DNA from 2 places in the Mycolicibacterium parafortuitum genome. Region 2 is predicted to be linked to the other one. Evidence: predicted binding sites of a transcription regulator. Region 2 holds the regulator's gene; the other holds the start of a gene.
The links. The regulator LexA, encoded in region 2, represses DNA repair genes until DNA is damaged. The targets are predictions, from matches to a motif close to CGAACANNTGTTCG.
Positions count from the first base shown of each region.

Region 1: cofD (2-phospho-L-lactate transferase) is a predicted target of LexA. The motif match lies at 12,401-12,414, and genes of this name have one in related genera.

Region 1 is NZ_AP022598.1:5,929,502-5,944,585, reverse strand. It holds gene NTM_RS28025 (hypothetical protein) at 1-181, opposite strand, end outside; gene NTM_RS28955 (hypothetical protein) at 448-636, opposite strand; partial or broken gene NTM_RS28950 (TIGR03089 family protein) at 887-1,110, opposite strand; gene NTM_RS28015 (PecA family PE domain-processing aspartic protease) at 1,182-2,792, opposite strand; gene NTM_RS28010 (TIGR03089 family protein) at 3,156-3,866, opposite strand; gene NTM_RS28005 (LCP family protein) at 3,868-5,349, opposite strand; gene rfbD (dTDP-4-dehydrorhamnose reductase) at 5,416-6,270, shown strand; gene NTM_RS27995 (glycosyltransferase family 2 protein) at 6,305-7,183, shown strand; gene manB (mannose-1-phosphate guanylyltransferase ManB) at 7,195-8,274, shown strand; gene NTM_RS27985 (putative endonuclease domain-containing protein) at 8,419-9,285, shown strand; gene NTM_RS27980 (NUDIX hydrolase) at 9,286-9,849, opposite strand; gene NTM_RS27975 (coenzyme F420-0:L-glutamate ligase) at 9,858-11,198, opposite strand; gene cofD (2-phospho-L-lactate transferase) at 11,195-12,193, opposite strand; gene NTM_RS27965 (WhiB family transcriptional regulator) at 12,617-12,886, shown strand; gene NTM_RS27960 (metallopeptidase family protein) at 12,896-13,318, opposite strand; gene NTM_RS27955 (DUF3499 domain-containing protein) at 13,450-13,881, shown strand; gene NTM_RS27950 (phosphomannomutase/phosphoglucomutase) at 13,973-15,084, shown strand, end outside.
Region 2 is NZ_AP022598.1:5,054,743-5,069,826, reverse strand. It holds gene NTM_RS23885 (Rv2732c family membrane protein) at 1-166, shown strand, start outside; gene NTM_RS23880 (DUF349 domain-containing protein) at 193-1,605, opposite strand; gene NTM_RS23875 (DMT family transporter) at 1,809-2,690, shown strand; gene NTM_RS23870 (class III extradiol ring-cleavage dioxygenase family protein) at 2,704-3,393, shown strand; gene miaA (tRNA (adenosine(37)-N6)-dimethylallyltransferase MiaA) at 3,390-4,316, shown strand; gene dapF (diaminopimelate epimerase) at 4,321-5,190, shown strand; gene hflX (GTPase HflX) at 5,266-6,678, shown strand; gene NTM_RS23850 (DEAD/DEAH box helicase) at 6,899-8,272, shown strand; gene NTM_RS23845 (molybdopterin guanine dinucleotide-containing S/N-oxide reductase) at 8,245-10,533, opposite strand; gene NTM_RS23840 (LGFP repeat-containing protein) at 10,709-12,886, shown strand; gene lexA (transcriptional repressor LexA) at 12,896-13,594, opposite strand; gene NTM_RS23830 (LysM peptidoglycan-binding domain-containing protein) at 13,805-14,272, shown strand; gene nrdR (transcriptional regulator NrdR) at 14,437-14,901, shown strand; gene NTM_RS23820 (PhzF family protein) at 14,907-15,084, opposite strand, start outside.

The DNA of each region.
Region 1 (15,084 bases), 870 kb from region 2:
CCCACGCCGCGGTCGACGGCGCGACCGCCAGCCAATACGCGCTGAACGCGACGAACGAGTATCCGACGTAGACGAGAAACCTGCCCTCGGTGCTGACGGACCATGCCGGGTGCCGTCGGATGTGCAGGTGCCACAGACCGAGTGTGACGACGATCGAAAGTGCCCCGATGGACGACCCCATTGACGCTCCCTGCCGACAGGCCTCCGGTGCCTGAATCCCGGAGACTCTGCTTTGCCAAACTTCCAGTCGGCGTGACGAGAATCGGAGCCCGTGTCCGTCGATAAGCGGTTTGGTCAGGTAAACGATAAGGTCAGAATTAATCTTTCGTCAACATTGCCGAAACGTGGCGTGTCATTGCTTGCGAAATCAAAAGTTCGCTGAACGGCTCAGTTTTCATTTGGTTGGGGATGATGAGATCGGTGGTGCCTGTGAGGTGACTGGAGGTTCTATCGGGACACCGCGGGCGTGATCGTTTCCATCGCGACCGCCTTCACCGCATGTTCGGCGGTGATTCGCCTGAGCGCATCGACGCCCGATAGGACGCACGCGAGCGAGGCCACCGACCACCCGCCGGCGAGCGGCCACTCCCACGCCGTCGACGATGCGTACCACCAGTACGCGGCCAGCGCCGCCATCGGATAACCCAGGAACACAAGGAAGCGCCCCCGACTGCTGGCCGTCCATCCGGCGTGACGCCGAATACGACTGTGCAGCGCGACTGAACAGAGAACGAGGGCTACGGCGACAACAGTCGACGACATCGGGACCTCCTCACCCTGAGCCTCCATGGGGGAGTCCTCAGGTTTCGCCATAACGGCGATTACCCGTCGGTACCAGTGTGGCGGCGTTTCCTTAGATCAGCGTTAGGCCACGGAAACGAAATGGTCACGGTATGGAACGCGTGATCTTCTCCGTCTCGGCCCGGCGCTCCATCAGGGACGCATCCGGATTTGCCACCTGAACCAGGGACGCGCCGACGACGTACAACGCGAGCAGTCGTTCGATCACGTCGTCCGCTGACCGGCCCTCCAGCGCGGGGACCCGGCGCGCGCCGGAATGATTTGGTCGCCACGCACCTGCACGGCGGTCGCGTAATCGTCCGTGCTCACGCAAGGATGAGGCGGCGACTGGGAAAGGATAAAGAGGGCGCGACGCCGGTTTGGCGCCGCGCCCTCAGGGCTCAGGTGTAATTGAGAGCCATCTCGCCGGTGTAGAAATCCGTGTAGATAGGCATCTGGCTGAAAGGCGCTGATCCCATCAGCACGAACTCAAAGTCGTCGTTGACTTCGGGCGTGTTGTTTCCGCGGGTTCGGTACGAGAACAGCAGTGTTTCGCGGTCGGCGGTGTAGACCGAGATCAGTGTCCCGTCGGGCACGCTGCTGGCCCCGCCCACCAGGGAGCTCGGTATGACGCCGACCAGTCCTCCTGTGTCGAGCAGGGTTTCGATGACCTGCCCCTCGTTGTCGCCGACCTTGATGAACAGATCATTTCGCGGAGACCCGTCGAGGGTGACCCGGGCGGCGTAGGGATTGGGGCCAAGGATGGCCCGGTTACGCCGGTAATCCATCAGGATGCCCTGGCTGAGGAGTCCGGGAAGAGCCCAGAGCGGGGTGGTCCGACCGGGTCCGTACGCATTCGGCCCGATACCGAGGATGCCCTCGTAATTACCGTTCGACTGCGACAGCCCGAACCAGGTATCCAGTGTCACCACCAGTACAGGCGTGGGAGTGCTGTCCACCCCTTCGTAGACCGAAACCGGAATGTTGTAGACGTCGTATTCGTACTTCGTCGAGCAATCGCCATAGCAGCTTTCGCCGTGGTCGATCGGGGTGCCGAGATCCTTGAGCCCGATCACCTGCGGGTTGATGACCAGTCCGAACGATCCTGTGTCGAGAAGGACGTTGACTGACTCACCTCCGTTGATGGACATGGCGAAGATGGGGCTGACCCGGCGCACGCCGTTGTACTCCTCCAGGTAGACATCGAGGATTTGGTAGACCAGTCCGTTGTCGGCGGCCTGCGAGATCAACTTCGCGAGGACGGTCATCTCTTCGCGCGGTCCGAACAGGCCGACGAGGGGCAGGAACTTCTCTGCGGCTTCGAGCTGATCCTGGACCCGAATCGTGCGCTGGATGCTTGCCTCGATACGTTGCCCGGCGATCCAGTGGGCGAACGAGTTGCCCACGGTCGCGGCGTACTGTTCCTGCAGCAGAGCGTGATTGAGCTGCCAGCGCTCCAGCGAGGCGTGGGCGCCGCCCAGCCACATCTGGGGCAACATCGCGGCCAACCCGGCCAGGAAGTTGCCGCTGTCCCAGGTTGCTTCCTTCAGATCGTCACGGGCCCGAATAATCTGCTCCTTGGCCAGATCGACGGTGTCGGACTGGACCTCGTCGTCGGCTTCGGCGACGGCGTCGACGGTCACGAGGTTGGTCGCGACGGCGTTCTTGGTGCTGACCGGAACTGAGGCCGGACCTTCGACGTCAGCGTCCTGGGCAACCGGGGCGTCGTCCTCGGCTTCGTCATCAATCACCACGGTGGTCGTTTCGTCGCCGTCGCCGTCGCCGTCTTTGGCGATCGTGCCGTCGGCGTCGGATTCCTTTGTGGCGCCTTTACTGCTCTTGGAGCCCTTGGAACTGTCGCCCGCGCTGCCACGGTCGGCGGACGACTTGGTTGCACCGGAGGTCGACGAGGACCTTCGGGAATCGGCGGCGTCCGGCTTGCTTGCCTGCCGGGTGCTGGCACTGGCGTTCGAGTCGTCAGGCGCTGCCTGTGCCGTCGTGGCAGTCCACATGCAGACGCCGGTTGCGATTGCGGGGGTTGCGAGGGCAGTCGCTGCCCAGCTACTTATTTTCACATGCGTGAGTAAATCAATCTTGTGTCGATCGCAAGCTGATTTGCCCGAAGTTCATCGGGAAACCTCGGCATCTGCGCAGTACAAGGGGTAATACAATTGACTTGCCCATCGGGTCTTGGAATTACATGTCAGCTACCTGTGTGTATCCAGAATGCGTTTCAGCAAATATCCACTGAGCGAAAGGCGGCATCGAGCGGCCATGCGATAAAGGTCTCGGTATCTGCAGGTCAACGGCCTGCGGCGCATCCGTGTGACCTCGAGACGAGATAGCAGAAATATCGGAGTGGTTCAGCCCGAAAGTCACGGCGTCGTGCGCGTGATCTTCTCCGTCTCGGCCCGGCGCTCCATCAGGGACGCATCCGGATTTGCCACCTGAACCAGGGACGCGCCGACGACGTACAGCGCGAGCAGTCGTTCGATCACGCCGTCCGCCGAATCCCACGGCGCCGTCGACAGCACCCGGTCGGTGCTCGCGATCTGCTGTGCGGCCGCCGACTCCCGAGCCGCCGCCAGCACGTCGTCGGCCGACCTGCCCTCCAACGCGGCCCCCGGCGCACGCTCCGGCACGATCTGATCGCCGTGCACCCGCACCGCGGTCGCGTAATCCGTCAGCCCCACCGCCAGATCCGGCACCGGCTTGCCGAACGGATCCAGCGACAGCACCGCGATCTCGCCCATCCCGGCCGCGGCGTCCGCGTCGTCGATCCGGTCGGCGATGCACAGCGCGATGTCCGCCTCGCCGGAGAACACCACCTCCGCACCGATCCACCAGATCCCGAACAACACCGCCGCCGTCTGCCAGTGCGCGGGCAGCAGCACCGCGACCCGGCTGCCCGGCGTCGCCCCGAGCTCGTCACGCAGCAGATTGCCGGTCTTGGCCGCCCAGTTGGCCAGCGTCGCGGTGGACAACTCGATGCGCTCACCGGTGGCGTCGTCGTAGTAGGTGATGCGCGGGCCGGCCGGGTTGGCGGCCATCAACGGATCCAGGATCGCCGAGCTGACGTTCGTCACGTCAGTTGACGCACTTCGGATCGTCGGAGCCGGCCGTGATGATCGGCGCCGGCGGCGGCACCGTGCCCCCGGTGTCGGACACCGCGCCCGACGTCGTCGGGCCGGCGCCCATCAACGTGACATCCGATCCGTCCAGCCCGGAGCCCGGGCCGGTGTAATCGGCGGCCAGCACCACCCGCACGGTGTTGGGCGGCACCGACGAATCCTCGACGACCTGCAGCCCGCCCAGCTCCAGAGCGACCGCCTGCGCCCCGGGATCGTCGGCCTTGGCGGCCTGCACCTGGCTGCTGGTGACCTTCGGGCCCTCGTTGTTGCCGACATTGCCCTGCGTGAACCCCTTGGAGGTCACCACATGGGCGACCGCGGCGGCCAGGCCGTTGACGTCCGAATCGTTGAACACCTCGACCGTGGTCTGGTCGTTGCTGTAGGTCAGCTCCTCGGTCTTGCCCTGATCCTGATCGTTGAGCAGGCTGGTGACCCAGTCCTTGACCTCTGTCGGGTCGACCCGGACCACGCTCTGCATACCGTCGTCGCTCCACCCGGCTTCCTCGAGGATCGGGATGGTCGCGAACGCGACGTTGCCGGCCGCCAGACTCTGCAGCTGCTTGACGAAATCCATGATGTCCCAGCCCTCGGACAGCACCACCGAACGCTGCACCGCCGACTCCAGGTTGCTCAACGTCGTCGGGCTCGACAGCGTCTTGCCCGAGATCACCTCGTGGGCCATCGACGCCATCACCGCCTGCTGACGCGCCACCCGGTCCAGGTCACCGCGCGGCAGGTCGTGCCGCTGCCGCACGAAGCTCAGCGCCTGCGTGCCGTTGAGTTTCTGCCAGCCGGCGGGGAAGTCGGCACCCGAAAGGGGTTCGTACACCGGCTCGTTGAGGCAGACGTCGACGCCGCCGAGCGCATCGGTGATCAATGCGAAGCCCAGCAGGCCGATCTCGGCGTAGTGGTCGACGGTGACGCCGGTCAGATTCGCGACGGTCTTGATCAGCTCCTCGCGGCCGGCCGCCTGCGCCTCCGGCTCCGCCTCGGCCGGGTCGACGCCCTGCTGCTCGACGAGCTTCTTCATCTCCTCGAAGTGCACCGAGCCGTACACGCCGTTGATCTTCATCTTCCCGATGCCCGGCGCCTCCACGTAGGAGTCGCGGGGGATCGAGATGGCCGTCGCCGACTCCCCGTTGTTCGGGATGCGGATCAAGATGATCGTGTCGGTGTTGGTGGCGACCTCGTCGCCGGCGCGCAGCATCGCACGCTCCTCGTCGGACAACGGATTGCCGTGCGCATCGGTGCGGCTGTCCGAGCCGACCAGCAGGATGTCGATCGCGCCGTCCTCACCCTCACCGCCGAGCGCGATCGGGTTGATGTGGTTGATGCCGGCCTCGAACGAGCGGATCTTGCCCCAGGCGACCCCGGTGCCGATGACGATGGCCACTGCCAACGCCACGGAGACGGCGCGGACCACGTGAGCAGCAGGCATTGGCCCAGGCTACTTGCGGACCGGTCGCAATCCGAGCAGCCGGGACCGGCGTGCCAAACTCGTCATATGAGCGGCCGAATCGTCATTTCCGGGGCAGCGGGCCTGGTCGGACGCGTGTTGGCAGGTCAGGCCCGCAGCCAGGGACGCGACGTGGTGGCGCTCACATCGGGGCAATGGGACATCACCGATGCGGCGGCCGCCCGACGTCACACCGCGGCCGGCGACGTCGTCGTCAACTGCGCCGCCCTGACCAACGTCGACGTCGCCGAAGCCGAACCCGAGCGCGCGCACGCCGTCAACACCGTCGGCGCCGAGAACATCGCCCGCGCCTGCGCGCAGGCCGGCGCATCCCTGATCCACCTGTCCACCGACTACGTGTTCAGCGGCAACGCGGGCCGCCCCTACGAAATCGACGACGAGACCGGACCGCTGTCGGTGTACGGCCGCACCAAGCTCGCCGGTGAGCAGGCGGTGCTCGCCGCGCTGCCCGAGGCCTACGTCGTGCGCACCGCGTGGGTCTTCGAAGGCGGCGACGGCTCGGACTTCGCCGCGGTGATGCGCCGCGCGGCCACCGGCTCCGGTGAGGTCGAGGTCGTCGCCGACCAGATCGGCTCACCGACCTACGTCGGCGACCTGTGCGCCGCGCTGCTGCAGATCGCCGACGGCGGGGTCCGCGGCCCGGTCCTGCACGCCGCCAACGCCGGGCCCGCCAGCCGCTTCGACCAGGCGCAGGCGGTGTTCGCCGAGCTCGGCGCCGACCCCGGCCGGGTGCGGCCGGTCGGCAGCGACCGCCATCCCCGCCCGGCGCCACGCCCGTCGTACTCCGCGTTGTTCTCGGCGAAATCGGCCGCTGCGGGCCTGACGCCGCTGCGGCCGTGGCGCGAAGCACTGGCTGAGGCGCTGGCCACACACCGCGGGTAGTTAGGCTCTACGCCGTGAGATGGGCAGGCGCTGCGTGAGCGACGAACTTTTTGTCGTGACGGTGACGTACTCGCCGGGTTCGCACCTGGATCGGTTCCTGGCCACCCTGGCCCACGCGACCGACCGCCCGGTGACCGTCATCATGGCCGACAACGGCTCCACCGACGGCGCCCCCGAAGAGGCCGTCGAACGCCACCCCAACGCGAAGCTGTACCGCACCGGCGGCAACCTCGGCTACGGGACCGCCGTCAACCGCGCCGTCGCCGAGTACGGATTGGCCGACCGCACAGACTTTTTCATCGTCGCCAACCCCGACGTGCAATGGGGACCGCACAGCATCGACCTGCTCTTCGACGCCGCACAGCGCTGGCCGCAGGCCGGATCGCTCGGACCGCTGATCCGCGACCCCGACGGCGCGGTCTACCCGTCGGCGCGCCACCAGCCGTCGATCATCCGCGGCGGGATGCACGCCGTCGTCTCGCCGGTGTGGCCGTCGAATCCGTGGACCGCGGCCTACCGGCAGGACCGCGCCGAACCCAGCGAACGCACCGTCGGATGGCTGTCCGGCTCCTGCCTGCTGCTGCGCACCGACGCGTTCCGGCAGATCGGCGGATTCAACGAGCGCTACTTCATGTACATGGAGGACGTCGACCTCGGCGACCGCCTCGAAACCGCGGGCTGGCAGAACGTCTACGTGCCCTCGGCGGAGGTGTTGCACGCCAAGGGGCATGCCACCGGCCGGGACCCGGCACGCAACCTCGCCGCGCACCACGTCAGTACCTACACTTTCTTGGCAGATCGATATCCGAAGTGGTGGCAGGCGCCGCTACGCTGGGCATTCCGGGGGGCACTTGGGGCGCGGGCGAGCCTGGTGGTTCGCAGTTCCCGCCGTCAGGCTCGTCGTTCTAGGTGAAGGGGACAGCGGTGGTGAATCCAGCTGAAGTCGATGCGGTCATTCTCGTCGGGGGGATGGGCACGCGGCTGCGTCCGTTGACGCTGTCGGCACCGAAGCCGATGCTGCCGACCGCCGGATTGCCGTTCCTGACACACCTGCTGTCGCGGATCGCGGAGGCGGGCATCGAGCATGTCGTGCTCGGCACCTCGTACAAGGCCGGGGTGTTCGAGTCGGAGTTCGGTGACGGCTCGAAGCTCGGTCTGCAGATCGAATACGTCGTCGAGGAAGAGGCGCTGGGCACCGGCGGCGGCATCGCCAATGTCGCGTCGAAGCTGCGGTACGACAACGCGGTGGTGTTCAACGGCGACGTGCTGTCCGGTTGCGATCTTCGGGCGCTGCTGGATTCGCACGTCGAGCGCGACGCCGATGTCACCCTGCACCTGGTGCGTGTCGGTGATCCGCGCGCATTCGGTTGCGTGCCAACCGATTCCGACGGCGTGGTGACGGCATTCCTGGAGAAGACCCAAGACCCGCCGACCGACCAGATCAACGCCGGCTGCTACGTGTTCAAGCGGTCGATCATCGACGAAATCCCCAAGGGGCGTGCGCTTTCGGTGGAACGTGAGGTGTTCCCGGGGCTGCTGTCGGCGGGCAAGAAGGTGTGCGGCTACGTCGACTCCAGCTACTGGCGCGACATGGGAACGCCGGAGGACTTCGTCCGCGGATCGGCCGACCTGGTGCGCGGCATCGCGCCGTCACCGGCCCTGACGCATCAGCGCGGCGAGAAGCTGGTGCACGACGGGGCGTCGGTGGCCCCGGGCGCACTGCTGATCGGCGGCACCGTCGTCGGCCGCGGCGCCGAGGTCGCCGGCGGTGCGCGGCTCGACGGCGCGGTGATCTTCGACGGCGTGAAAATCGGTGCGGGAGCGGTGATCGAGCGCTCGATCATCGGGTTCGGGGCGCGTATCGGGCCGCGGGCGTTGATCCGCGACGGCGTCATCGGCGACGGCGCCGACATCGGCGCCCGCTGCGAATTGCTGCGTGGCGCGCGTGTGTGGCCGGGCATCACGATCCCGGACGGCGGGATCCGTTTTTCGACGGACATCTGAGGCCCGGCGCCTTCTCGCGAGACCGCCACCACGGTAGCTTGCGTGGGCTTTGCACTACCGTAGCGGCGGTTTCGCGAAACCCTGCCTGTGGATAACTTGGCGACGCGGCGGTGATCTGTCGGCGCAACGGCGCAGGGTCGGCACATGGGCACCGTCATTCTCGGCACCGAAGCAGTCGCAAGCGGCCTCGTCACCCCGGGTCAGTTGCGGTATGCGTATCGCAGGCTGTATCCCGACGTATATGTGCCGCGGTCACAGCCGGAGACCCTGGCAGACCGCGCCGTCGGCGCGTTTCTGTGGTCCGGCCGCCGCGGAATCGTCACCGGCAGGGCCGCGGCCGCACTTCACGGCGCGCGATGGATCAGCAACGGGGCGCCGATCGAATTGATCTACGGCTGCAGGCGACGCCCCGCAGGAATTATTGCCCGCAACGAGAGAATCGATTGGGACGAGGTCCAGCAGAAGGGTGACTTGAATTGCGTCACCGTACAGCGGGCTGCGCTCGACCTGGGTAGGCATCTGCCGCTGGGCCAGGCCGTGGCGCAACTGGATGCACTCGCCAACGCCACGCCCTTGACGCCGGAGATGATGCGCCCACTGGTCGACCGCTACAGCGGTGCGCGGGGGATGAAGAACCTGCGCCGGGCCTTGGAACTGATGGACGGCGGCGCGCAGTCTCCCCGGGAAACCTGGCTACGACTGCTTCTGATGCAAGAGTTCCCGCGACCTCGGACGCAGATACCCCTCGTGAACGAATGGGGCGAACCCGTCATCTATCTCGATATGGGTTGGGAACAGGCACGAATCGCGGTTGAGTACGACGGTGCCCACCATCAAGAGGATCGCGCGCAATATGTCCGCGATGAGAAGCGCCGCCGACTGATCCAAGCTCGGGACTGGCTGTACATCAAGGTAATCAAGGAGGACAGGCCTGAAGAGATCAGAGCGCGGGTCCGGCACGCCTGGGCGTCTCGCGAGAACGGCATCACGGTAGCCAAGCGGGCGTCGTGACTACCGTGTTGGCGGTTTCGCGGGGCGCGCGAGGCGCGCGGCGGCCGCCGCGAGTTGGGTGAGGCCGAAATCGGAGTCATCGGGCAGCTTGTCGAGCGGCCACCACTTCAAGTCGAGCGACTCGTCACTGCGCACGATCTCCGCGCCTTCGGGGGCATGCACCACGAACTGCACGTCGAGGTGACGCGTGGGCACGCCCAGCGAGCAGGTCACCGGATGTACATGCAGCGCGGCCGGTTCCGGCGTGATCGCCAGCCCTTCGATGCCCGACTCCTCGGTCGCTTCGCGCAGCGCCGCGGCCACGATCGTCTCGTCCTCGGGTTCGCAATGCCCGCCGAGTTGCAGCCACCGCCCGAACCGCGGGTGCAGCGTCAGCAGTGCCTGCTCGCCGCGGTGGTCCACCACCAGCGCCGAGCCGGTGATGTGGCCGGGCACGCACTCGCGCAGACAGGCGTCCTCACGCGCGGCCAGGAACGCCAGATACGCGTACCGCAGCGAATCCTGCGCCGGGTCCGGCGCATCCCACGCCGTGAGGACGTCGACGGTGGACTGGTGCAGGCTCATCGACGAAGTCATCGCCGAACCAGCAGGCCGTCGGTCGGAACCGGATCGCGCGGCGTGGGAGGTTCCTGCCCGTATCCGATCGCGATGGCGCCCAACGGCTCCCAATCGTCCGGCAAATCCAATGACGTACGCACCAGATCCGGCGCGAAGATCGTCGACCCGATCCAGCAGCTGCCGACGCCGCGCACCGCGAGGGCGACCAGCAGGCCCTGCACCGCCGCTCCGGCGGCCACCGTGAACATCGTGTGTTCGGCCGCGGTCCGCTGCACGTCCGGATAGCTGTGCGCGCCGTCGGGAACCATGAACGGGATCACCAATTCCGGTGCGTCGTAGAGGATCTGTCCGCGGCCGACTCGCCGCTCGACGGATTCGGGGTCGCGGCCGTCGCCGAGCAGGTCGGCGCGCCAGCGCTGCTTCATCTCGTCCAGCAGCGCCACCCGCACCGCACCGTCTTGCACCCACACGAACCGCACCGGGCGGGTGTGGTGCGGCGCGGGCGCGGTCAGCGCCTCACCGACCGCGGCCTCGATGAGCGCGCCGTCCACCGGCTCGGACGAAAACTGGCGCACCGAGCGCCGCAGCAGCTGCGCCTGCGAGCGGCCCAGCGCCAGCGCCTCGTCGGTGCCCAGCCAGAACAGGTCCTCCTCGCCGGCGCGCACCAGATTGCGCGCCGAGGACCCGTCGTCCCGCACCGCCAGTCCGCGCACCACCGCGACCGGCACCGCGGTCAGCTTGCCCTTCACCAGATCTGCCGCGGCGGCGATCTCGTCGGCCACCGCGATCTCGGTGACGATCAGCTCGTTGCCGTGCTCGTCGTGTTCGCCGGCGTAGGCGTGCAGCACCGCCAGCCCGGCCGACCCGATTGCGACGTCGGTCTGCCCGGTCCGCCAGGCCCGCCCCATCGTGTCGGTGACAACGACCGCGACCCGGACCCCGAGCCGCTCGTGCAGCGCCGCGACCAGAGCCGCCGCACTGCCGTCCGGATCGACCGGCAGCAGCGCCAGTTCGTTCGAGTCGACGTTCGACCCGTCCACGCCGGCGGCGGCCTGCACCAGGCCCAACGCGTTCTCGGTGATCAGCGTGCGCCCCTTGCGGGCCAGCACCCGCACCGCCTCACCGTCGATCAGCTTGCGTCGCAGCGCATCCCGTTCTTCGGGGTCCGACGGGGCGGCGACCATCCGGCCCTCGGTCTTGGACAGCACCTTGCTGGTGACCACGACCACGTCGTCATCGCGCAGCCACGGGGCCGCGGCCGCGATCGCCGCGGCGAGATCGTCACCCGGACGGAACTCCGGCAGCCCCGCCACCGGCAGGATCTCGACGGGCGCCGAGGTGCCGTGATCGCTCACAATGTGACCCCGCCCAGTTCCATTCCGGCGCGCACCATCTCGGCGGTGACGGCGGGCTCGGTCATCAACAGCGGTACGGCCTTGACCTTCACACCGTCGATCTCGGCGTGGTCACCCTCGTGGACCAGCCAGCCGTCCAGGATGCCCGTCGACGAACGCGCGCCATAGTAGTTGCCGACCGCCTCGGAGGTGCTGGGCACCCCGATCACGGACAGGCACGCGTCGGCCATGCCGCGCAACGGCTTTCCGGCGATGATCGGGGAGTAGCCGATCACCGGCGCTTTCGTCGAGCGCAGCGCGGCGCGGATGCCGCCGATGTTGAGGATCGCCCCGACGCTGACCACCGGGTTCGACGGCGCGATCAACACGATGTCGGCGTTCTCGATCGCGTCGGTGACACCGGGTGCGGCAGTGGCCTTGTCGGCCCCGATGAACGCGAAGCTGTCGGTCGGCACCTGGGCGCGGTAACGCACCCACCATTCCTGGAAGTGGACGGCGCGTTTCTCCCCGGCCGACTCGCCGGGGCCGGGATCGGTGATCACCACGTGCGTTTCGCAGCGGTCGTCACTGGCGGGCAGCAGCCGCGCGCCGGGGGACCAGCGCCGGCACAGCGCTTCGGTGATGTCCGAGAGCGGGTAGCCCGCACGCAACATCTGGGTGCGCACCAGATGGGTGGCGAGGTCGCGGTCACCGAGCCCGAACCAGTCCGGCTGTACCCCGTAGGCCGCGAGTTCCTCTTTGGCGTTCCAGGTTTCGTTCTTGTGACCCCAACCACGCTCGGGGTCGATGCCACCACCGAGGGTGTACATGCAGGTGTCCAGGTCAGGGCAGATGCGGACCCCGAACATCCATGCATCATCACCAACATTGACCACAGCGGTCACTTCATGATCATTGGTATCTTGAGTGCTGTACTGCCCCAAGCCCAATAGATGTTGGACACCGAGCAGGAACCGTGCACCGCCGACACCGCCGACCAGAACCGTGACCTTCACAACGAACGAGACTAGGCGGTCCAACCCCGTCGAGGGGCGGCCGGTGGGGAGGGTGATAGACACGCCACAGCGCGACGCGCCGAAAACAAGTCACGGAATGGTATGAATTCCTGTTCCAGCGCTTGACCGGGGCAGCTAACGCGTGTGTAATCACACCAGTGTCATTTCGCGGTTCTCCGGCCGGTTCCGGTGTCGCAGACCGAGATTCGATCACTTGTTCGAATGGGGATGGTCTCGCGGATTTCGCGAGGCTGGCAGATACGGAACTACGAGACCCGTGGAGGAGGGGAAATGGCATTTGAACAGGCGGATTTCGACGATTCGGCAGCGTTCGAGAACAGGCTCCTCGGCTCGGTAGGGAGTGCGCCGCACATCCAGACCGGTCCGGTGCAGTCGGGGGCGAACGGACGTCCCCAACTCAGTCTGGTGCCCGAACACGTCGATCACTTCAGCGACGACTTCGACCCGCTGGACGAAGACCAGTGGCAGGAACGCGCCCTGTGCGCCCAGACCGATCCGGAAGCGTTCTTCCCCGAGAAGGGCGGCTCCACCCGCGAGGCCAAGCGGATCTGTCAGGGCTGCGAGGTCAAGGACGCGTGCCTGGAGTACGCCCTCGCCAACGACGAGCGCTTCGGTATCTGGGGCGGTCTCTCGGAGCGGGAGCGCCGTCGCCTCAAGCGCGGCATCATCTAACGAGCCGCGCTAGTCGTCGTCCAGAGTCGGGTCGATGACAGACGGTTCCACGCCCAGATACGTGGCTACCTGAGCCACCAGCAATTCATGCAGAAGGTCGGTCAGCTCGTCGGTGTCTTTGGCCCGGCGCTCGATCGGCTTGCGGAACAACACAATTCGCGCTCGTGTGGAGTTCCCGCGGACGTCCACCCCCGCCGGGATCAGCCGGGCCAGGGCGATCGGGCCGTCCGCCACCACCTCCGGCGGCCACTGCACACTCTCCGGATCTTTCGGGGCCAGCCGCGGAATCTCGTCGACCGCGACGTCGAGCGCGGCCACCCGGTCGTGCCAGCGCCGCTCGATCGGCTCGTAAGCCTCCAGCACCGCCATGTCGAAACGTTCGGCGCGGCTGCGCCATCCCGGAACGGTCGGTGGGAGCAGCGGTCCGCGCATCTCCCGGCCCCGCCGCGACCCCCGATGCTGGCGCCTGGTCACGGACAAGATCGTAACGGTTGGGCTTCGGCCGCCTCACAACCGCGCGTGTCCGGCGGCACGGGGACGTTCCTGCACGATAACCTCCTGCTGTGAATGTTCCCCGTCGCTGCTGCCGGCCTGGGTGCCCGCACTATGCGGTCGCGACGCTCACCTTCGTCTATGCAGATTCGACGGCTGTCGTCGGCCCGCTGGCCACCGTGTCCGAGCCGCACTCGTGGGATCTGTGTGTCATGCACGCCGGTCGCATCACCGCCCCGCGCGGGTGGGAGCTCGTTCGCCACGCCGGTCCGTTGCCCTCACACCCCGATGATGATGACTTGGTGGCGTTGGCTGACGCAGTTCGAGAAGGTCGCGAAGGCCCCGTCCCATCCGGCGGTGTGACAGCCGGCTTCACCACAGGCTTCACCGACCCGGTCACCGGAGCGCAGGGCGGCGCGCTGATGGCGCCCCCGGCGCGGCGGCCCGAGACCAACGGCCGACGCCGCGGTCACCTCCGCGTGTTGCCCGACCCCACGGACTGACCGGAACCCGGACCCCGCGACGACACCGCGTACAGCCAACCCGCGACGGCTAGGCTGGAGCACCGAACAGTCTCTTCGTCCAAGGAGTCCCATGTCTCGTCCCGCCGAGGCCGTGCAGCGCGTCATCAAGGCATATGACGTGCGTGGACTGGTCGGCGACGAGATCGACGAGCCGTTCGTCGCCGACGTCGGCGCCGCGTTCGCGCGGCTGGTCCGCGACAGCGCAGACCAGCCCGCCACCCAGGTCGTCATCGGCCACGACATGCGCGCCAGCTCGCCGGCATTGGCGAAGGCGTTCGCCAAAGGTGTGTTGGCCCAGGGCCTCGACGTCGTCCACATCGGCCTCGCCTCGACCGACCAGCTGTACTTCGCGTCGGGTTTCCTCGATTGTCCGGGCGCGATGTTCACCGCCAGCCACAACCCGGCCGCCTACAACGGCATCAAGCTGTGCCGCGCCGGCGCCAAGCCGGTCGGTAAGGACACCGGGTTGTCGGTGATCAGCGACGAGGTGATCGCCGGGATTCCCGGCTACGACGGCCCGCGCGGATCGGTGTCCGAACGCGACGTCCTCGCCGACTACGGAGACTTCCTGCGTTCCCTGGTCGACATCGGCGGTGCGCGTCCGCTGCGCGTCGCCGTCGACGCCGGCAACGGGATGGCCGGGCACACCGCCCCCGCGGTGTTGGGACCGATCAAATCGGTCACGGTGGAGCCGCTGTACTTCGAGCTCGACGGCGATTTCCCGAACCACGAAGCCAACCCGCTGGACCCGGCCAATCTGGTGGACCTGCAGAAGTACGTCGTCGAGGTCGGCGCCGACATCGGGCTCGCGTTCGACGGCGACGCCGACCGCTGCTTCGTCGTCGACGAACGCGGCCAAGCCGTCTCACCGTCGGCGGTCACCGCGCTGGTCGCTGCCCGCGAGCTGGGCCGCGAGATCGGCGCGACGATCATCTACAACCTGATCACCTCGCGGGCGGTGCCCGAACTGGTCACCGAACGCGGCGGCACCCCGGTGCGCTCGCGCGTCGGCCACTCCTATATCAAGGCCCTGATGGCCGAGACCGGCGCGATCTTCGGCGGGGAGCACTCCGCGCACTACTACTTCCGCGACTTCTGGGGCGCCGACTCGGGCATGCTCGCCGCGCTGCACGTGCTGGCCGCACTCGGCGAACAGGATCGGCCGCTGTCGGAGATGATGGC
Region 2 (15,084 bases):
GGCGCGTACCGCGGTGCAGCTGGCCGCCGAGGAACATCGCCGCCGCGCCATGGCCGAGAACCACGGCAAGGGTCTGCTGGAGACCTTCATCGACGACAAGCCGGGCGGTGACAAGCCCGGCGGGGACACCCCGGGCGGCGACGAGCCCGGCGCTGCGCCGAAGTAGCGCTGGGCGCTGTGCGGAAGTAGCGCTCAGCGCTTGCGGCTGACCGCGTCCGCCGCCGCGTCGGCCCACTGACGCCACTGCTCGGCGCTCGCGCGTGCCTTCTCGGCATCCTTGGTCTTACCGGCCGCCGCCGCCTTTTCCGCCTGCCGCTCGAACTGTTCGGCGCGCTCGCGGAACTGGTCGGCACGGGCTTGGGCCTCCGGGTCGACACCGCCGGTCGGGGCGTCGCGGATCTTCTTCTCGACCGCCCGCAGCCTGCGCTCCAGGTCGGCCGCGCGCTCCCGCGGCACCTTCCCGATCGCGTCCCACCGGTCGCCGATCGCCCGCAGCGCTGCCCGCGCCGCGTCGAGATCGGACGTGTCGATCCGCTCGGCCTCGGCCAGCAGCGCTTCCTTGGCCTCGGCGTTGGCGCGGAACTCCGCGTCGCGCTCGGCGGTGGCCGCGTTGCGCGCCGAGAAGAACTTGTCCTGGGCGGCCTTGAACCGCTGCCACAACGCATCGTCGACGTCCTTGGACGCCCGGCCCGCGGCCTTCCATTCGGCCAGCAGATCGCGGAACAGACCCGAGGTCGGGCCCCACTCCGTGGAATCGCACAGCTCCTCGGCGCGCTCGCACAGCGCCTCCTTGGCCTGCTTGGCGCCCGCGCGTTCGCGATCCAGTTCGGCGAAGTGGGAGCCGCGGCGGCGGTTGAACGTCTCCCGGGCCGCCGAGTAGCGCTTCCACAGCGCGTCGTCGACCTTGCGGTCGAGCCCGGTGATCGTCTTCCACTCGTCGAGAATCGCCCGCATCCGGTCGCCGGCGGCTTTCCACTGCGTCGCGTTGGCGGCCAGGTCCTCGGCCTCGGCGGCCAACGCCTCCTTGCGGGCGGTGTTCGCGGCGCGGATCTCCTCGCGGCGGGCCTTCTCCTCCTGCGTCGCGCTGTCGGCCTGCTCGATGATCGCGGCCAGCCGGGCGGCGAGTGCATCGACGTCGCCGAGCACGTGAGCCTCGGGAAGTGTCTCGGCCAGCGACGTGGCCGCCGACCGGATCTTGCGCGCGTCGCCGGACCCCGACGCCAGCCGTGTCTCCAGCAGCACCACCTCGGTCTGCAGGTCGTCGAACCGGCGGCCGAAGTGTGCGTACGCCGCCTCGGCGTCGCCGGCCTGCCAGGACCCGATGGTGCGCTCACCGGAGGCGGTCACCAACCAGACGGTGCCGTCGGGATCGACGCGGCCGAACCGGTGCGGATCACTGGTGGGCACCGCGGTGACCGGCGGTGCGACCACCGCGGCAGCAGCCGGGCGGGCGCCCGGGCGCGGGACGGGTCCGGGTTTGGGCCTGGCGGCCGCTGACGGTTTCGGGCGCGGGGCGGACGGAGTCTGCGGGGCTGACGTGTCCTGCCCGGCCTCCGAAGTCTGCTGGCCGGCTTCCTGGGATCCGCCCGACTCTGTGATCGTCATATCCGTTACCTCGTGTCCTCCGCGCGGTCACCCACGCACGTGCCGCGCATCGCGGCGCCGGTAGCTGTTTCGTCGTCGACCAACCGTTGCACACGGTTGCCCAGACCTTATTGAAACAGGTTGCCCGGCGCTGCGCCCACGCGTTGGGCATCGCCGGTGCCTAGGCTCTGTCCGGAATTCCCACCGCAGGACGGAGACCACCGATGGCGCAGGCGGACATCGCCGCACTGCTGGCCCTGCTGGCCGCATTGTTCATCGCCGTCGGCGACGTGATCCACCAGCGCACGGCGCACGAGGTGACCGACGAACCGGTCGGTCACCTCGCGCTGTTCCTGCGCCTGCTCAAGGACCGCACATGGTGGCTGGGCAGCGGGATCGCCGCGGGCGGATTCGTCTTCCAGGCGGCGGCGCTGGGGTTCGGTTCGGTGCTGCTGGTCCAGGCACTGCTGGTGACGTCGCTGCTGTTCGCGCTGCCGATCCACGCGCGGCTCGAACACCGACGCGTGACCCGGTGGGAATGGGTGTGGGCGGTGCTGCTGGCCTCGTCGGTCGCTGTGATCGTCACCGTCGGCAACCCCACCGAGGGGTCCTCGCGGGCCTCACTGGAGACCTGGGCCGGGGTCGCGTGCGTGCTCGGCCCGATCCTGGCGCTGTGCCTGTGGGGTGCGCGCCGGTGGTCGGGCCCGGCCGCCGCGGTGTCGATGGGCATCGTCTCGGGCGCGCTGTGGGGCGTGTTCGCGGTGCTGACCAAGGGCGTGGTGCACCGGCTCGACGTGACCAGTCTCGCCGGCGTACTGGAGCTGGCCCGCACCCCGGAGGTGTACGCGTGGGTGATCGTCGCGGTGCTGGGCACCTCCACCCAGCAGGCCGCGTTCCGGGCCGGTGCGCTGACCGCGTCGCTGCCGACGATGACCGTGGTCGAACCGATGGTCGGCTGCATTCTCGGCGTCGTCGTGCTGGGGGAGACGCTCAATCCGGGGGAGACCGGTTGGGTCACCCTGGTCGTCTCGGTGATCGTGATGGTGGTGGCCACCGCGGCCCTGGCCCGCGGCGAGGCGAGCAGCCACGACCCGACGACCGTGTGATTAGTTGGTGACCGTGCTGAGCGCCATTGCGATCGTTCCGTCGGCACCGCTGCTGGTCCCGGAACTGGCCTCGTCGGCGGCCGGTGAGACCGAGGATGCGCGGTCCGCCGCGATCGCCGCGGCCGCCGGGCTGCCGTCTCGGTGGATCGCCGTCGGTGTCGCGCAGGACGACGGCGTCTACGGTCCGGCGGCGGCCGGAACGTTCGGCGGCTACGGCGTCGACGTCCGGGTCGCGCTGTCCCCGCAGGCCGCGGGCGCGGACCCGGTCGCGCTGCCGCTGTGCGCGCTGATCGCCGGCTGGCTGCGCGGGCAGGCACGCCCGGATGCGACGGTCGAGGTGCACACCTTGCGTGGCGACCTGCCGTCGGCCGCCGCGGTCGACCACGGCAAGGCGCTGCGTGAGCGGCTGGACGCCGACGCCGACGCGGTCGGTGTGCTGATCGTCGCCGACGGGGCCAACACGCTGACCCCGGCCGCGCCCGGGGGCTACGACGAACACTCCCCGGCCGTCCAGGCCGCGCTCGACGACGCGCTGGCCGCCGGCGACCCGGCGGCGCTGACCCAGCTGCCCGACGGTGTCCTCGGGCGGCCCGCCTACCAGGTGCTGGCCGGGCTCACCGGATCGCGGCCGCAGGGGGCCGAGGAGCTCTACCGCGGTGCCCCGTACGGCGTCGGCTACTTCGTCGGCGTCTGGACGCCATGACTGCGGTGCGTCCGCTGGCGATCGTCGGCCCGACCGGCACCGGCAAGTCGGATCTGGCGCTGGCAGTGGCCGATGCGCTCGCCGGTGACCTCGCGGTCGAGGTGGTCAACGCCGACGCGATGCAGCTCTACCGCGGTATGGACATCGGCACCGCGAAGCTCGCGGTACACGAACGGCACGGCTTGCCACACCACCAGCTCGACGTCCTCGAAGTCACCGAAACCGCGAGCGTGGCCCGCTACCAGCAGGCCGCCGCCGCCGACGTCGAGGCCATCGCCGCGCGCGGCGCGCTGCCGGTCATGGTCGGCGGTTCCATGCTCTACGTGCAGTCGCTGCTGGATCAGTGGTCCTTCCCGGCCACCGACCCGGCGGTGCGGGCACGCTGGGAACAACGCCTCGCCGAGGTCGGGGTCGCCGCGCTGCACGGTGAGCTGGCAGCGGTCGACCCGGCCGCCGCGGCGTCGATCCTGCCGACCGACGGCCGCCGCATCGTGCGGGCGCTGGAGGTCGTGGAACTCACGGGCCGGCCCTTCGCCGCGTCGGCGCCCACCATCGGCGCGCCGCGCTGGGGCACCGTGATCATCGGACTGGACTGGGACACCGCGGTTCTCGACGACCGACTGCGGCGCCGCACCGACCTGATGTTCGAGCGCGGCCTGGTCGAGGAGGTGCAGATGCTGTTCGGGCGCGGGCTGCGCGACGGCGTCACCGCGGCCCGCGCGCTCGGCTACGCGCAGGTGTTGGCCGACCTGGACGCCGGTGGCGACGGCAGCGCCGCCCGCGAACCCACCTTCATCGGAACCCGCCGCTACGTGCGCAGGCAGCGGTCGTGGTTCCGCCGTGATCACCGCATCCACTGGCTCGACGGTGGGTCGGACCGCAAGGTCGACGACGTCCTGCGCATCTTGCGCGCCGTATCCTGACCAGGTGGAGTTCGCCAAAGGGCACGGCACGCAGAACGACTTCGTGGTGCTGCCCGACCTGTCCGCAGCGCTGACGCTGACCCCCGGTGCGGTCGCCGCGCTGTGCGACCGTCGGCGCGGGCTCGGCGCGGACGGGTTGCTGCGGGTCACCACCGCCGGCGCGGCGCTGGCCGCGGGCGTGTTCGAGCGGCTGCCCGACGGCGTCGCCGCCGACGACTGGTTCATGGACTACCGCAACGCCGACGGTTCGGTCGCCGAGATGTGCGGTAACGGGGTGCGGGTATTCGCGCATTACCTGCGCGCCAGCGGCCTGGAGCAGCGCGCCGAGTTCGTCGTCGGCTCCCTGGCCGGCCCGCGGCCGGTCGTGCTGCACTCGGTCGACGACGTCACGGCCGAGGTCACCGTCGAGATGGGCAAGGCGAACCAGCACGGCGCCGGTGCTGCGACCGTCGGCGGCCGGACGTTCACCGGGCTCGCCGTCGACGTCGGGAACCCGCACCTGGCGTGTGTCGACGCCACCCTGACTCCCGACGAGCTGATCGCGCTCGATGTGGCGGCGCCGGTGAGTTTCGACGCCGCGCAGTTCCCCGACGGGGTCAACGTCGAGGTGCTCACCGCCCCTCGCGACGGCGCGGTCTCGATGCGGGTGCACGAGCGCGGAGTCGGCGAGACCAGGTCCTGCGGTACCGGCACGGTGGCCGCGGCGGTCGCGGCCCTGGCGCACGAGGGCGCGCAGACCGGTGCGCTGCAGGTGCGTATCCCCGGCGGTGAGGTCACCGTCACGATCACCGACGCCAACAGCTATCTGCGCGGCCCGTCGGTGCTGGTGGCCCGCGGCGAACTCGCCGACCGATGGTGGGCGGCGCAGACATGACGGGAATGGTCGCGACGGCCGCCGCGTTAATCGGGGTGCATGAGAAGTGATGTTCGTGCGAATCTTTATTCGCCTATGACCCATCCCGAATTCCCCGACAACACTCCCAGCGTCGGCGAGCTGGCCCTGGAAGACCGTACCGCGCTGCGCCGTGTCGCCGGGCTGTCCACCGAACTCGACGACGTCTCCGAGGTCGAATACCGGCAGCTGCGCCTCGAGCGCGTGGTGCTGGTCGGCGTCTGGACCGACGGCACCGCCGCCGACGCCGACGAAAGCCTCGCCGAACTGGCCGCCCTGGCCGAGACCGCCGGCTCCGAGGTACTCGAAGGGCTGATCCAGCGCCGCGACAAACCCGACCCGTCGACCTACATCGGCTCCGGCAAGGCCGTGGAACTGCGCGAGATCGTGCTCGCCACCGGCGCCGACACCGTGATCTGCGACGGCGAACTGAGCCCCGCTCAGCTCAACGCGCTGGAGAAGGTCGTCAAGGTCAAGGTCATCGATCGCACCGCACTGATCCTCGACATCTTCGCCCAGCACGCCACCAGCCGCGAGGGCAAGGCGCAGGTGTCACTCGCACAGATGGAGTACATGCTGCCGAGGCTGCGCGGCTGGGGCGAGTCGATGTCGCGTCAGGCAGGCGGCCGCGCCGGTGGTGCGGGCGGCGGCGTCGGTACCCGCGGACCCGGTGAGACGAAGATCGAAACCGACCGGCGCCGCATCCGTGAGCGGATGTCGAAGCTGCGCCGCGAGATTCGTGACATGAAGCAGGTCCGCGACACCCAGCGCAGCCGCAGGCTCGCCAGTGACGTGCCGTCGGTCGCCATCGTCGGCTACACCAACGCAGGCAAGTCCAGCCTGCTCAACGCGCTCACCGGCGCCGGTGTGCTGGTGGAGAACGCATTGTTCGCCACCCTCGAACCCACCACGCGCCGTGGCGAACTCGCCGACGGGCGGGAGTTCGTGCTGACCGACACCGTCGGGTTCGTGCGGCATCTGCCCACCCAGCTCGTCGAGGCGTTCCGCTCGACACTGGAAGAGGTCGTCGACGCCGAACTGCTCCTGCATGTCGTCGACGGCGCCGACGCCAACCCGCTCGCCCAGATCAACGCGGTACGCACCGTGCTGCGCGAGGTGGCCACCGATTCAGACGCGCCATTGCCGCCGGAGTTGTTGGTGGTCAACAAGATTGACGCCGCCGACGATCTCGCGGTGGCTCAGCTGCGGCGCGCGTTGCCGGATGCGGTGTTCGTCTCGGCGCACACCGGGGAGGGCCTCGACCGGCTGCAGGCGCGGTTGGCCGAGATGATCGCCCCGCGCGACGCGGTGATCGACGTCACGATCCCCTACAGCAGAGGCGATCTGGTGAACCGTGTGCACGCCGAGGGGCGGGTCGACGCGGTCGACCACCTGGAGGCGGGCACCCGGATCAAAGCGCGGGTGCCGATCGCGCTGGCGGCCGGCCTGGCCGAGTTCGCGACATTCTGAACAGGGTGAATGCGACGTTCGGACCCCGGTCCGGTAGAGTCGGACCCGATGTCGGCCGTGCACGGCCAACGTAGGTCCCGCATTCAGACCCGCCGACACACCCAACAGCTCTTGTGTGGCGCCATCGCCACCATTGTGTGCGCACTTCCGCTGGACGGACCTCCGTCGCGGCTGCCGGGCACACGCTGCCCGACAAGACCGTGAAAGACAGGACTCCATCATCTCCACCGAAACCGCCACTCAGGCAGCCACAGCGTCGTCCACCACGGCGACCTTCGCCGACCTCGGCGTGCCCGCACCGCTGGTGCGCGCACTGACCGCGCAGGGCATCGCCGCACCGTTCCCGATCCAAGAGGCCACGCTGCCCGACTCGCTGTCCGGGCGTGACGTGCTCGGCCGCGGAAAGACCGGCAGCGGAAAGACTCTCGCGTTCTCCATCCCGCTGGTGGCCGCCCTGTCCGGGGGTCGCCGGCAGGCGTCGCGGCCCACCGGCCTGGTGCTTGCGCCGACCCGCGAGCTGGCCACCCAGATCACCGCGACGCTGGAACCCCTTGCGGCAGCAGCAGGTCTGCGTGTCACCACCATCTACGGCGGTGTCTCACAGGGCAGGCAGGTCTCCGCGCTGCGCGCCGGCGTCGACATCGTCGTCGCGTGCCCGGGCCGCCTCGAAGATCTGATGCAGCAGAAGGTGATCAGCCTCGACAACGTCACGGTCACCGTGCTCGACGAGGCCGACCACATGGCCGATCTCGGCTTCCTGCCCGGCGTGACCCGCATCCTGGCCGCGACCCCGAACGGCGGCCAGCGGCTGCTGTTCTCGGCCACCCTGGACAACGGGGTGGACAAGCTGGTGCGCCGATTCCTGAACAACCCGGTGCTGCACTCGGTCAACGAGGCCGCCGAGGCGCCCGCGCAGATGACCCACCACGTGTTCCATGTCGGTGGTGTGCAGGAGAAGAAGGATCTCGTGCACCGGCTCGCATCGGGCACCGGACGCCGGATCCTGTTCATGCGCACCAAGCATCAGGCGCGCAAGCTCGCCAAGCAGCTCACCGAGGCCGGTGTGCCGTCGGTGGATCTGCACGGAAACCTGTCCCAGCCGGCCCGTGAGCGCAACCTCGCGGCGTTCTCCAGCGGCGAGGCCCGGGTGCTGGTCGCCACCGACATCGCCGCGCGCGGTGTGCACGTCGACAACGTCGAGCTGGTCGTGCACGTCGACCCGCCGATGGAGCACAAGGCCTACCTGCACCGGTCCGGCCGGACCGCCCGCGCTGGCAGCGACGGCGACGTCGTGACCGTCGTGCTGCCCGAACAGCGCCGCGACACCCAGGCGCTGCTGCGCAAGGCCGGGATCTCGGTTCGTCCTCGCGACGTCCGTGCCGACTCCCCTGAGGTGGTCGCGCTCGTCGGCGAGATCGCGCCGCTGCGCGCCCCGGCCCCGACGGTCGCGCCCGCGGCCAAACCGGCCGCCAAGCGTCCCGACCACCACCGCGCTCCGCGGGGTGGACACCAGGACCGCACGTCGCGTGGTCCCCGGCGCCGTCGGCCGCGCCAGGGTGCCCAAGCTCAGCGCGGCGCCAGCACCGGAGGCTGATGCGCGCGTACCGCGGGCGGTTGCGCGGTGTACTTCTCGACCTGCACCAGCACATGGGCGCCGGTGCAGCCGTGGGCCAGTGACGACGTCCCGACGTCGTCGGTGAGCACGTTCGGATTGCCGTGCACGCACATCGAATCCAGGTCCGCGGGATCGGCAGGATCGAACCACGCCCCGGTGGCCAACTGCACCACGTGGCGGCGCACGCCGTCGTCGAGGACCGCGCCCGCCAGGCAGGCGCCGCGGTCGTTGTACACCCGGACCACATCGCCCGCGGTCACGCCGCGCTCGTGCGCGTCGTGCGGGTTCATTCGGATCGGCTCTCGCCCAGCGACTTTCGAGCGCTGACTGGCCGCGCCGCCGTCGAGTTGGCCGTGCAGCCGGTTCGCCGGCTGGTTGGCCACCAGGTGCAGCGGATAGTCCGTCGCGCGCCGGCCGCCCAGCCACTCGGTGGGCTCGAACCACGTCGGATGGCCCCTGCAGTCGTCGTATCCGAAGCCGTCGATCTCGGCGGAGAAGATCTCGATCCTGCCGCTCGGCGTGGCGAGCCGGTGTGCCGCCGGGTCGGCGCGGAAGTCGGCCAGCAGCGTCAGCCCGTCGTCGGTGGGCAGCCGAAGCTGTCCATCCGCCCAGAAGTCGTCGAACGTCGGCACCTCGAAATCGAGTGTGACCCTCCACTTCTCGTAGATGTGGCGTAACCACTGCCAGGACGTGCGGCCCTCGGTGAAGGCATCCTCGACCCCGAGGTGGCGGGCCAGCGCGGTGAAGGTGTCATAGTCGTCGCGCGCCTGCGCATACGGTTCGGTCAGCTTCGGCATCGCCATCAGCAGCGGATCGTTGCGTGACCCGGACAGATCGTCGCGCTCGGCGAACGTCGTGGACGGCACGACGATGTCGGCGTGCTTGGCCATCGCCGTCCAGTACGGGTCGTGCACCACCACGGTGTCGGGGCGGCACAGCGCGCGTCGCAGCCGGGGCAGGTTCTGATGGTGGTGGAACGGGTTGCCGCCGGCCCAGTACACCAGCCGGATGTCCGGGTAGGTGAGCCGAAGGCCGTTGTAGTCGAACGGTTCCCCCGGATGCAGCAGCATGTCGCTGATCGCCGCGACCGGGATGAACGTCGACACCGGGTTGATGCCCTGCGGCAGCCGGGGGAGTGCGCACCGGATCGGGGCCAGCCCCGGCTCGTTCATCGAGCCGTAGCCGTGCCCGAACCCGCCACCCGGCAACCCGATCTGCCCGAGCATCGCGGCCAGCGTCATCGCCATCCAGGGCGCCTGCTCGCCGTAGCGGGTCCGCTGCAGCGACCAGCTCACCGTCACCAGGGTCCGGCCCGCGGCCATCCTGCGCGCGAGCGCCGTCAGCTCCTCGGCGGCGAGCCCGCACAACGACGCGGCCCACTGCGGGGATTTCGGTGTCCCGTCGTCCACGCCGAGCAGATAGCGCTCGAAGCGGTCGTATCCGGTGCAGTACGTGGCCAGGAACCGGCGGTCAGCCAGCTTTTCGGTGGCCAGGACGTGCGCCAGCGCCAACATGATCGCGACATCGGTGCCCGGCACCGGGGCGTACCAGTCGCACGGGCCTTCGACGTCGTCGCGCAACGGTGAGAACGACACGATGGTCCCGCCCCGGTCCCGAAACCTGTTCAGCGCGTGGCGCGCTGGGTGGGCTGTGGTGCCGCCGTCGTTGACAGCGGTGTTCTTCAGCGCCAGGCCGCCGAAACACACGATCAGATCGGTGTTTTCGACGATGACGTCCCACTGGGTGGATCGCTTGAACAGATCGTCGTGGGTGCCGACGACGCGCGGCATGATCACACCGGTGGCGCCGAGGCTGTACGAGTGACGCGAATACGTGTAGCCGCCAATGCAGTTCAGGAACCGGTGCACCTGGCTCTGGGCGTGGTGGAATCGGCCGGCGCTGGACCACCCGTAGGAGCCGCCGTAGATCGCCTCGTTGCCATGGCGATCGGCGACGCGGCGCAGTTCGTCGCCCAGCAGCGAGACCAGTTCCTCCCACGTCACCGCGACGAACTCGTCTGCGCCGCGGCGTGTGGTGGGGCCGGCACCGTCGTCGAGCCAACCGCGGCGCACCGCGGGGGTGGTGATCCGCGACCGGTGCCGGACCGAACCGGGCAGGTTCGCCAGTGCCGGTGACGGATCGGCGTCACCGGCCCAGGGTGCGACGGAGGCGATATCGCCTGCGTGGACGGTCGCGGTGAACGCGCCCCAGTGCGTCAGGCTGGTCTTCGAGGGCGCCACGCGGTCGAGTCTACGGACGGTCTCCGGGCACTTCTTTTGTGATCGATTCGGCGAGGTGACTTGGTTATCGACGTCAACTGACGCAAAGTGAACGGACGCGGTAGCTTTTCTCAGCCTTTTGCAAGAAAACTTGCACGAGGAACGAAGGACCTGTCACCGACCGCGGGGAGGATGAATGATCCGGCAGCCCAAGCTGCGCCTACGTGTGGTCGGTCGGTTGACCGTCGGGTTGTTGGGGGTGGCCACGGCGCTGCTGCTGGCACCCGCCGCGGTGGCCCAACCCGAGGTCGACGCCAACAACTCCATCACCGCCGCCTGGGAGGCCAGCGGCGGGGACACCGGACCACTCGGTCCCCGAAACGGTGACGTGTATCCGGCCGGCGAGGGCTTCGCGCAGAACTTCGCCGGCGGAAAGATGTTCTTCACCCCCGCCACCGGCGCCCACTTCATGCAGGGCGCGATCCTGGACAAGTACGAGTCGCTGGGCGGGCCCGCCGACGGCGATCTGGGCTTCCCGAAGATCGACGAGGGCCCGGGTCGCGCGCCCGACAGCCGCAACAGCACGTTCTCGGCGCCCGACAACCCGGTGATCTTCTGGACCCCGGCGACCGGCGCCCGGGTGGTCCGCGGTGCGATCAACGCGGCGTGGGACAAGCTGGGCGGCTCCGCGGGTGCACTCGGGGTGCCCGCCGAGGATGAGACGTACAACGGCGCCGTGGTGACCCAGAAGTTCACCAACGGCGAGATCTCCTACGACTCGCGCGCGAAGACGTTCACCACGGTGCCGCCGGAGCTCGCCGGGCAGTTGGGCGACCTGACGATCCCCGACGATCCCATCGTCGCCATCAATGCCGCACGCCGCGCTGCGGGCGGGCCGCTGGGCCCGCTCGGCGCCGCCGAGGGCGAGCCGTATGAGATCGGCGATGACGGCATGGGCCAGGACTTCGCCAACGGAGCCATCTTCTACAGCCCGGACACCGGCGCCAATGTGGTCACCGGCCAGGTGCTCGCGAAATACGAGAGCGTCGGCGGACCCGAGGGCGACCTCGGCTTCCCGGTCACCGGGGAGGAGGACGGCGGACTCGCACCGTCGAGCCGCAAGAGCGAGTTCGCCGCGCCCGACAAACCGGTGATCTTCTGGACCCCGGACCACGGTGCGTTCATCGTGCGTGGGCCGATGAACGCGGCCTGGGAGAAGCTCGGTGGCGCCACCGGTGAGCTCGGCGCCCCGGTCGCCGATCAGGACGAGAGCGGCAATGTGATCTCGCAGCGCTTCAGCGGCGGCGTCATCTCCTGGGACACCTCCAGCAGGAAGTTCAGCACCGAACCCGCCGCGCTGGCCTCGCAGCTCAGCGATGTGGAGGTGCCCGGCGCCGAGGCGCCCGCTGCGGCCCTGCCGTCACCGCAGGCCTCGGAGAACTCCGAGAACGCGGGCAGCAAGTGGAAGCGGTGGTGGCTGCTGGCGATCGTGCCGCTCGTGCTGCTGGCGGGCCTGGTCGGGCTCGCGCTGTCGCACAAGCGGTCTCGCCCCGGTGCCGAAGACACCTCCGCCGGTTCGGGTCGCGGTGACGCGCCCGCCCCTGCGGGGGACACCGCACGTGGTGGCGACGACGGTGCCGAGGATGCGTTGTTCGGCGATCGGTACGCCCGTGAGGGTCTGGGATCGTTGACTGCCGCCTCGCCGTCGGCGGCGTCGTTGCCCGCCGAGGACTTCACGCCCGAGCCGATGGGCTTCTGGGGTGCGCCGGTGGGCAGCGAGGCCGAGTCGGCCGAGGGGGATGGCGTCGAGCGCGACGAAGTCGGGCAGCGCGAAGGCGCTGAGGATCCCGACGCCGATCCCGATGCGGTGGATACGGCGCCGACCCGCGTGCTGACGGCGCCTGACGTGCCCGACGACGCCGAATTCAGTGATGTCGCCGAGTTCTCCGATGATGCCGAGTTCTCCGATGACGCGGTCCCCGATGACACGGTCTACGTCGAGGAGGTCTCCTACATCGACGTCGAAACGTTCGAGGACGCACCCTACGAGGACGCACCGTCAGCGCAGGGCGCCCCGTTCGCCGATGCGGAGGTCGACGCCGACCGCGAACCGCTCGTGGCGCCGCGCAACGCGTTGACCGACACCGGTCGCCACGCACGCATCGACATCGACGAGCCGATGCCGCTCGGCACCGCGTTGCACATGCCCTTCGACGACCCGAACGAGGTGCCAGAGGGCTATCCGGTCAAGGCCGACACCAAGACCGGCCTGTACTGGACGCCGGACAGCGCCGACTATCACGAGGCGCCGGTCGAATTGTGGTTCGCCACCGAGGAGATCGCGATCACGAACGGGTTCGTCCGGGGCGAGTGACGCCCGGTCTCAGATCTTGCGGATCACGGTGACGACCTTGCCCAGCACCTGGGCGTCGTTACCGGGAATCGGGTCGAACGCCGGGTTGTGCGGCATCAGCCAGACCTGACCCTTGGTGCGCTTGAAGGTCTTCACGGTGGCCTCGCCGTCGATCATCGCCGCGACGATGTCGCCGTTGTCGGCGACGCTCTGCTGCCGGACGACCACCCAGTCGCCGTCGCAGATCGCCGCGTCGACCATCGATTCGCCGACGACCTTGAGCAGGAACAGCGACCCCTCGCCGACCAGTTCGCGCGGCAGCGGGAACACGTCCTCGACGGCCTCTTCGGCCAGGATCGGGCCGCCGGCGGCGATCCGGCCCAGGACCGGGACGAAGGTCGGCTCCGGCAGCGCGTCGGACCCGGCGACGTCGGTGGCCACGATCGGGGTCACCTGTTCGTCGGCGCCGCGCACGTCGACCGCGCGCGGCCGGTTGGCGTCACGCCGCAGGTAGCCCTTGCGTTCCAGGGTGCGCAGTTGATGTGCGACCGATGAGGTGGACGTCAGGCCGACCGCGTCACCGATCTCTCTGATGCTCGGGGGATAGCCGCGCTGGGTCACCGAGGCGCGGATGACGTCGAGGATGGTGCGCTGACGCTCTGTCAGGCCGGAATCACGGCCGCGGCCAGCGCCGGGGCCTTCGGTGCTGTCACTGCTGTCGTCGCTCATGTGCCCGAATGTAACCCGGCGACAACGATTAATCAAACATGTGTTCGAGGCGTGTCGGGTCTCCAGGCGGCGGATCCGAAACGCGACCCGGACTTGTCGGTGGCTGCCGCTAGCGTTCGCAACAGTTCGATCACGTGTTCTATTCATCGAACACCTGATCGAGTAAAGTTCGAACACAAGAGCGAATGACCCGGAGTGAAAGGCAACGCCATGACCATTCTCGACGATCGCGAAATCTGGAACGAGTTCGAGCGCGCGCCGCTGCAGATCGCGGGCGGGCAGATCCGCCCGGTCCGGGCGTCGCGGCGTCCGGCCTCCCGACGCCCGGCCGGCGCGGCGGTGCGCCATCGCGGAACCGGGGTCCTGGTGTCCCGGGCCCCGCACCGGCGTCGCCCGATCACCCCGCTGACCACCGTCGCGCTGGCGCTGGTCGCCGGGGCGATCACGTTGTGGCTCGGGCTGATCGCGCAGGTCGGCGGCGCGACGGCCGCGGAGACGGAGATGCCGGGTCGGCTCGCCGTCGTCCAGGTGCAGAGCGGCGAGTCGCTGCAGCACGTCGCGCGACGGGTGGCGCCCGATGCCCCGGTCGCCGAGGTCGTCTCGCGGATAAGGGAACTGAACCAGCTGGAGTCGGCGGCGCTGGACGCCGGACAGACGCTGATCGCCCCGGTGGCCTGAGCCGCCCGCGGCCCAGGAACCAAAGAATCTGCTGCCCAACCACTTCGAGGATGTCGCCGATGCGATACGCGTTATCGGGTCCGGCCTTCGGCCGCCCGCGGGCGACGCAGGTACGCTCGAAGACGTTCGAGACCGTTGTCTGTCGGCGTGGGGAAGGAGCGGCGATGCACTGTCCGTTCTGCCGTCACCCGGATTCCCGGGTCGTCGACTCCCGTGAAACCGATGAGGGGCAGGCCATCCGCCGGCGCCGGTCCTGCCCGGAGTGCGGTCGCAGGTTCACCACGGTGGAGACCGCGGTACTCGCGGTGGTCAAACGCAGCGGCGTAACCGAACCGTTCAGCCGCGAGAAGGTGATCCGCGGGGTCCGGCGCGCATGCCAGGGGCGCCAGGTCGACGACGACGCGCTCAATCTGCTCGCCCAGCAGGTCGAGGATGCGGTGCGGGCCACCGGATCCCCGGAAGTGCCCGCCCATGAAGTGGGACTGGCCATCCTCGGGCCGCTGCGCGATCTCGACGAGGTCGCCTACCTACGATTCGCGTCGGTGTACCGCTCGTTCTCCTCGGCCGAGGACTTCGAGCGCGAGATCCAGGCGCTGCGCGCGCACCGCGAGGTATCCGCCCCGAACTGAGCGGGTCAGTCGATCTGCCGCACGCCGTCGTCGACCACGCGGCCCGCGACCTGCACCCAACCCTCCGGGGTCCAGGTCGTCTCGATGACCGAACCCTTTCCCTGCACGATGGTCAGGTCCTGACTGAGGTATTCGGTGATGCGTACCGCGGCCGCCCCGGTCGCCTCGTCCTCACGGATTCCC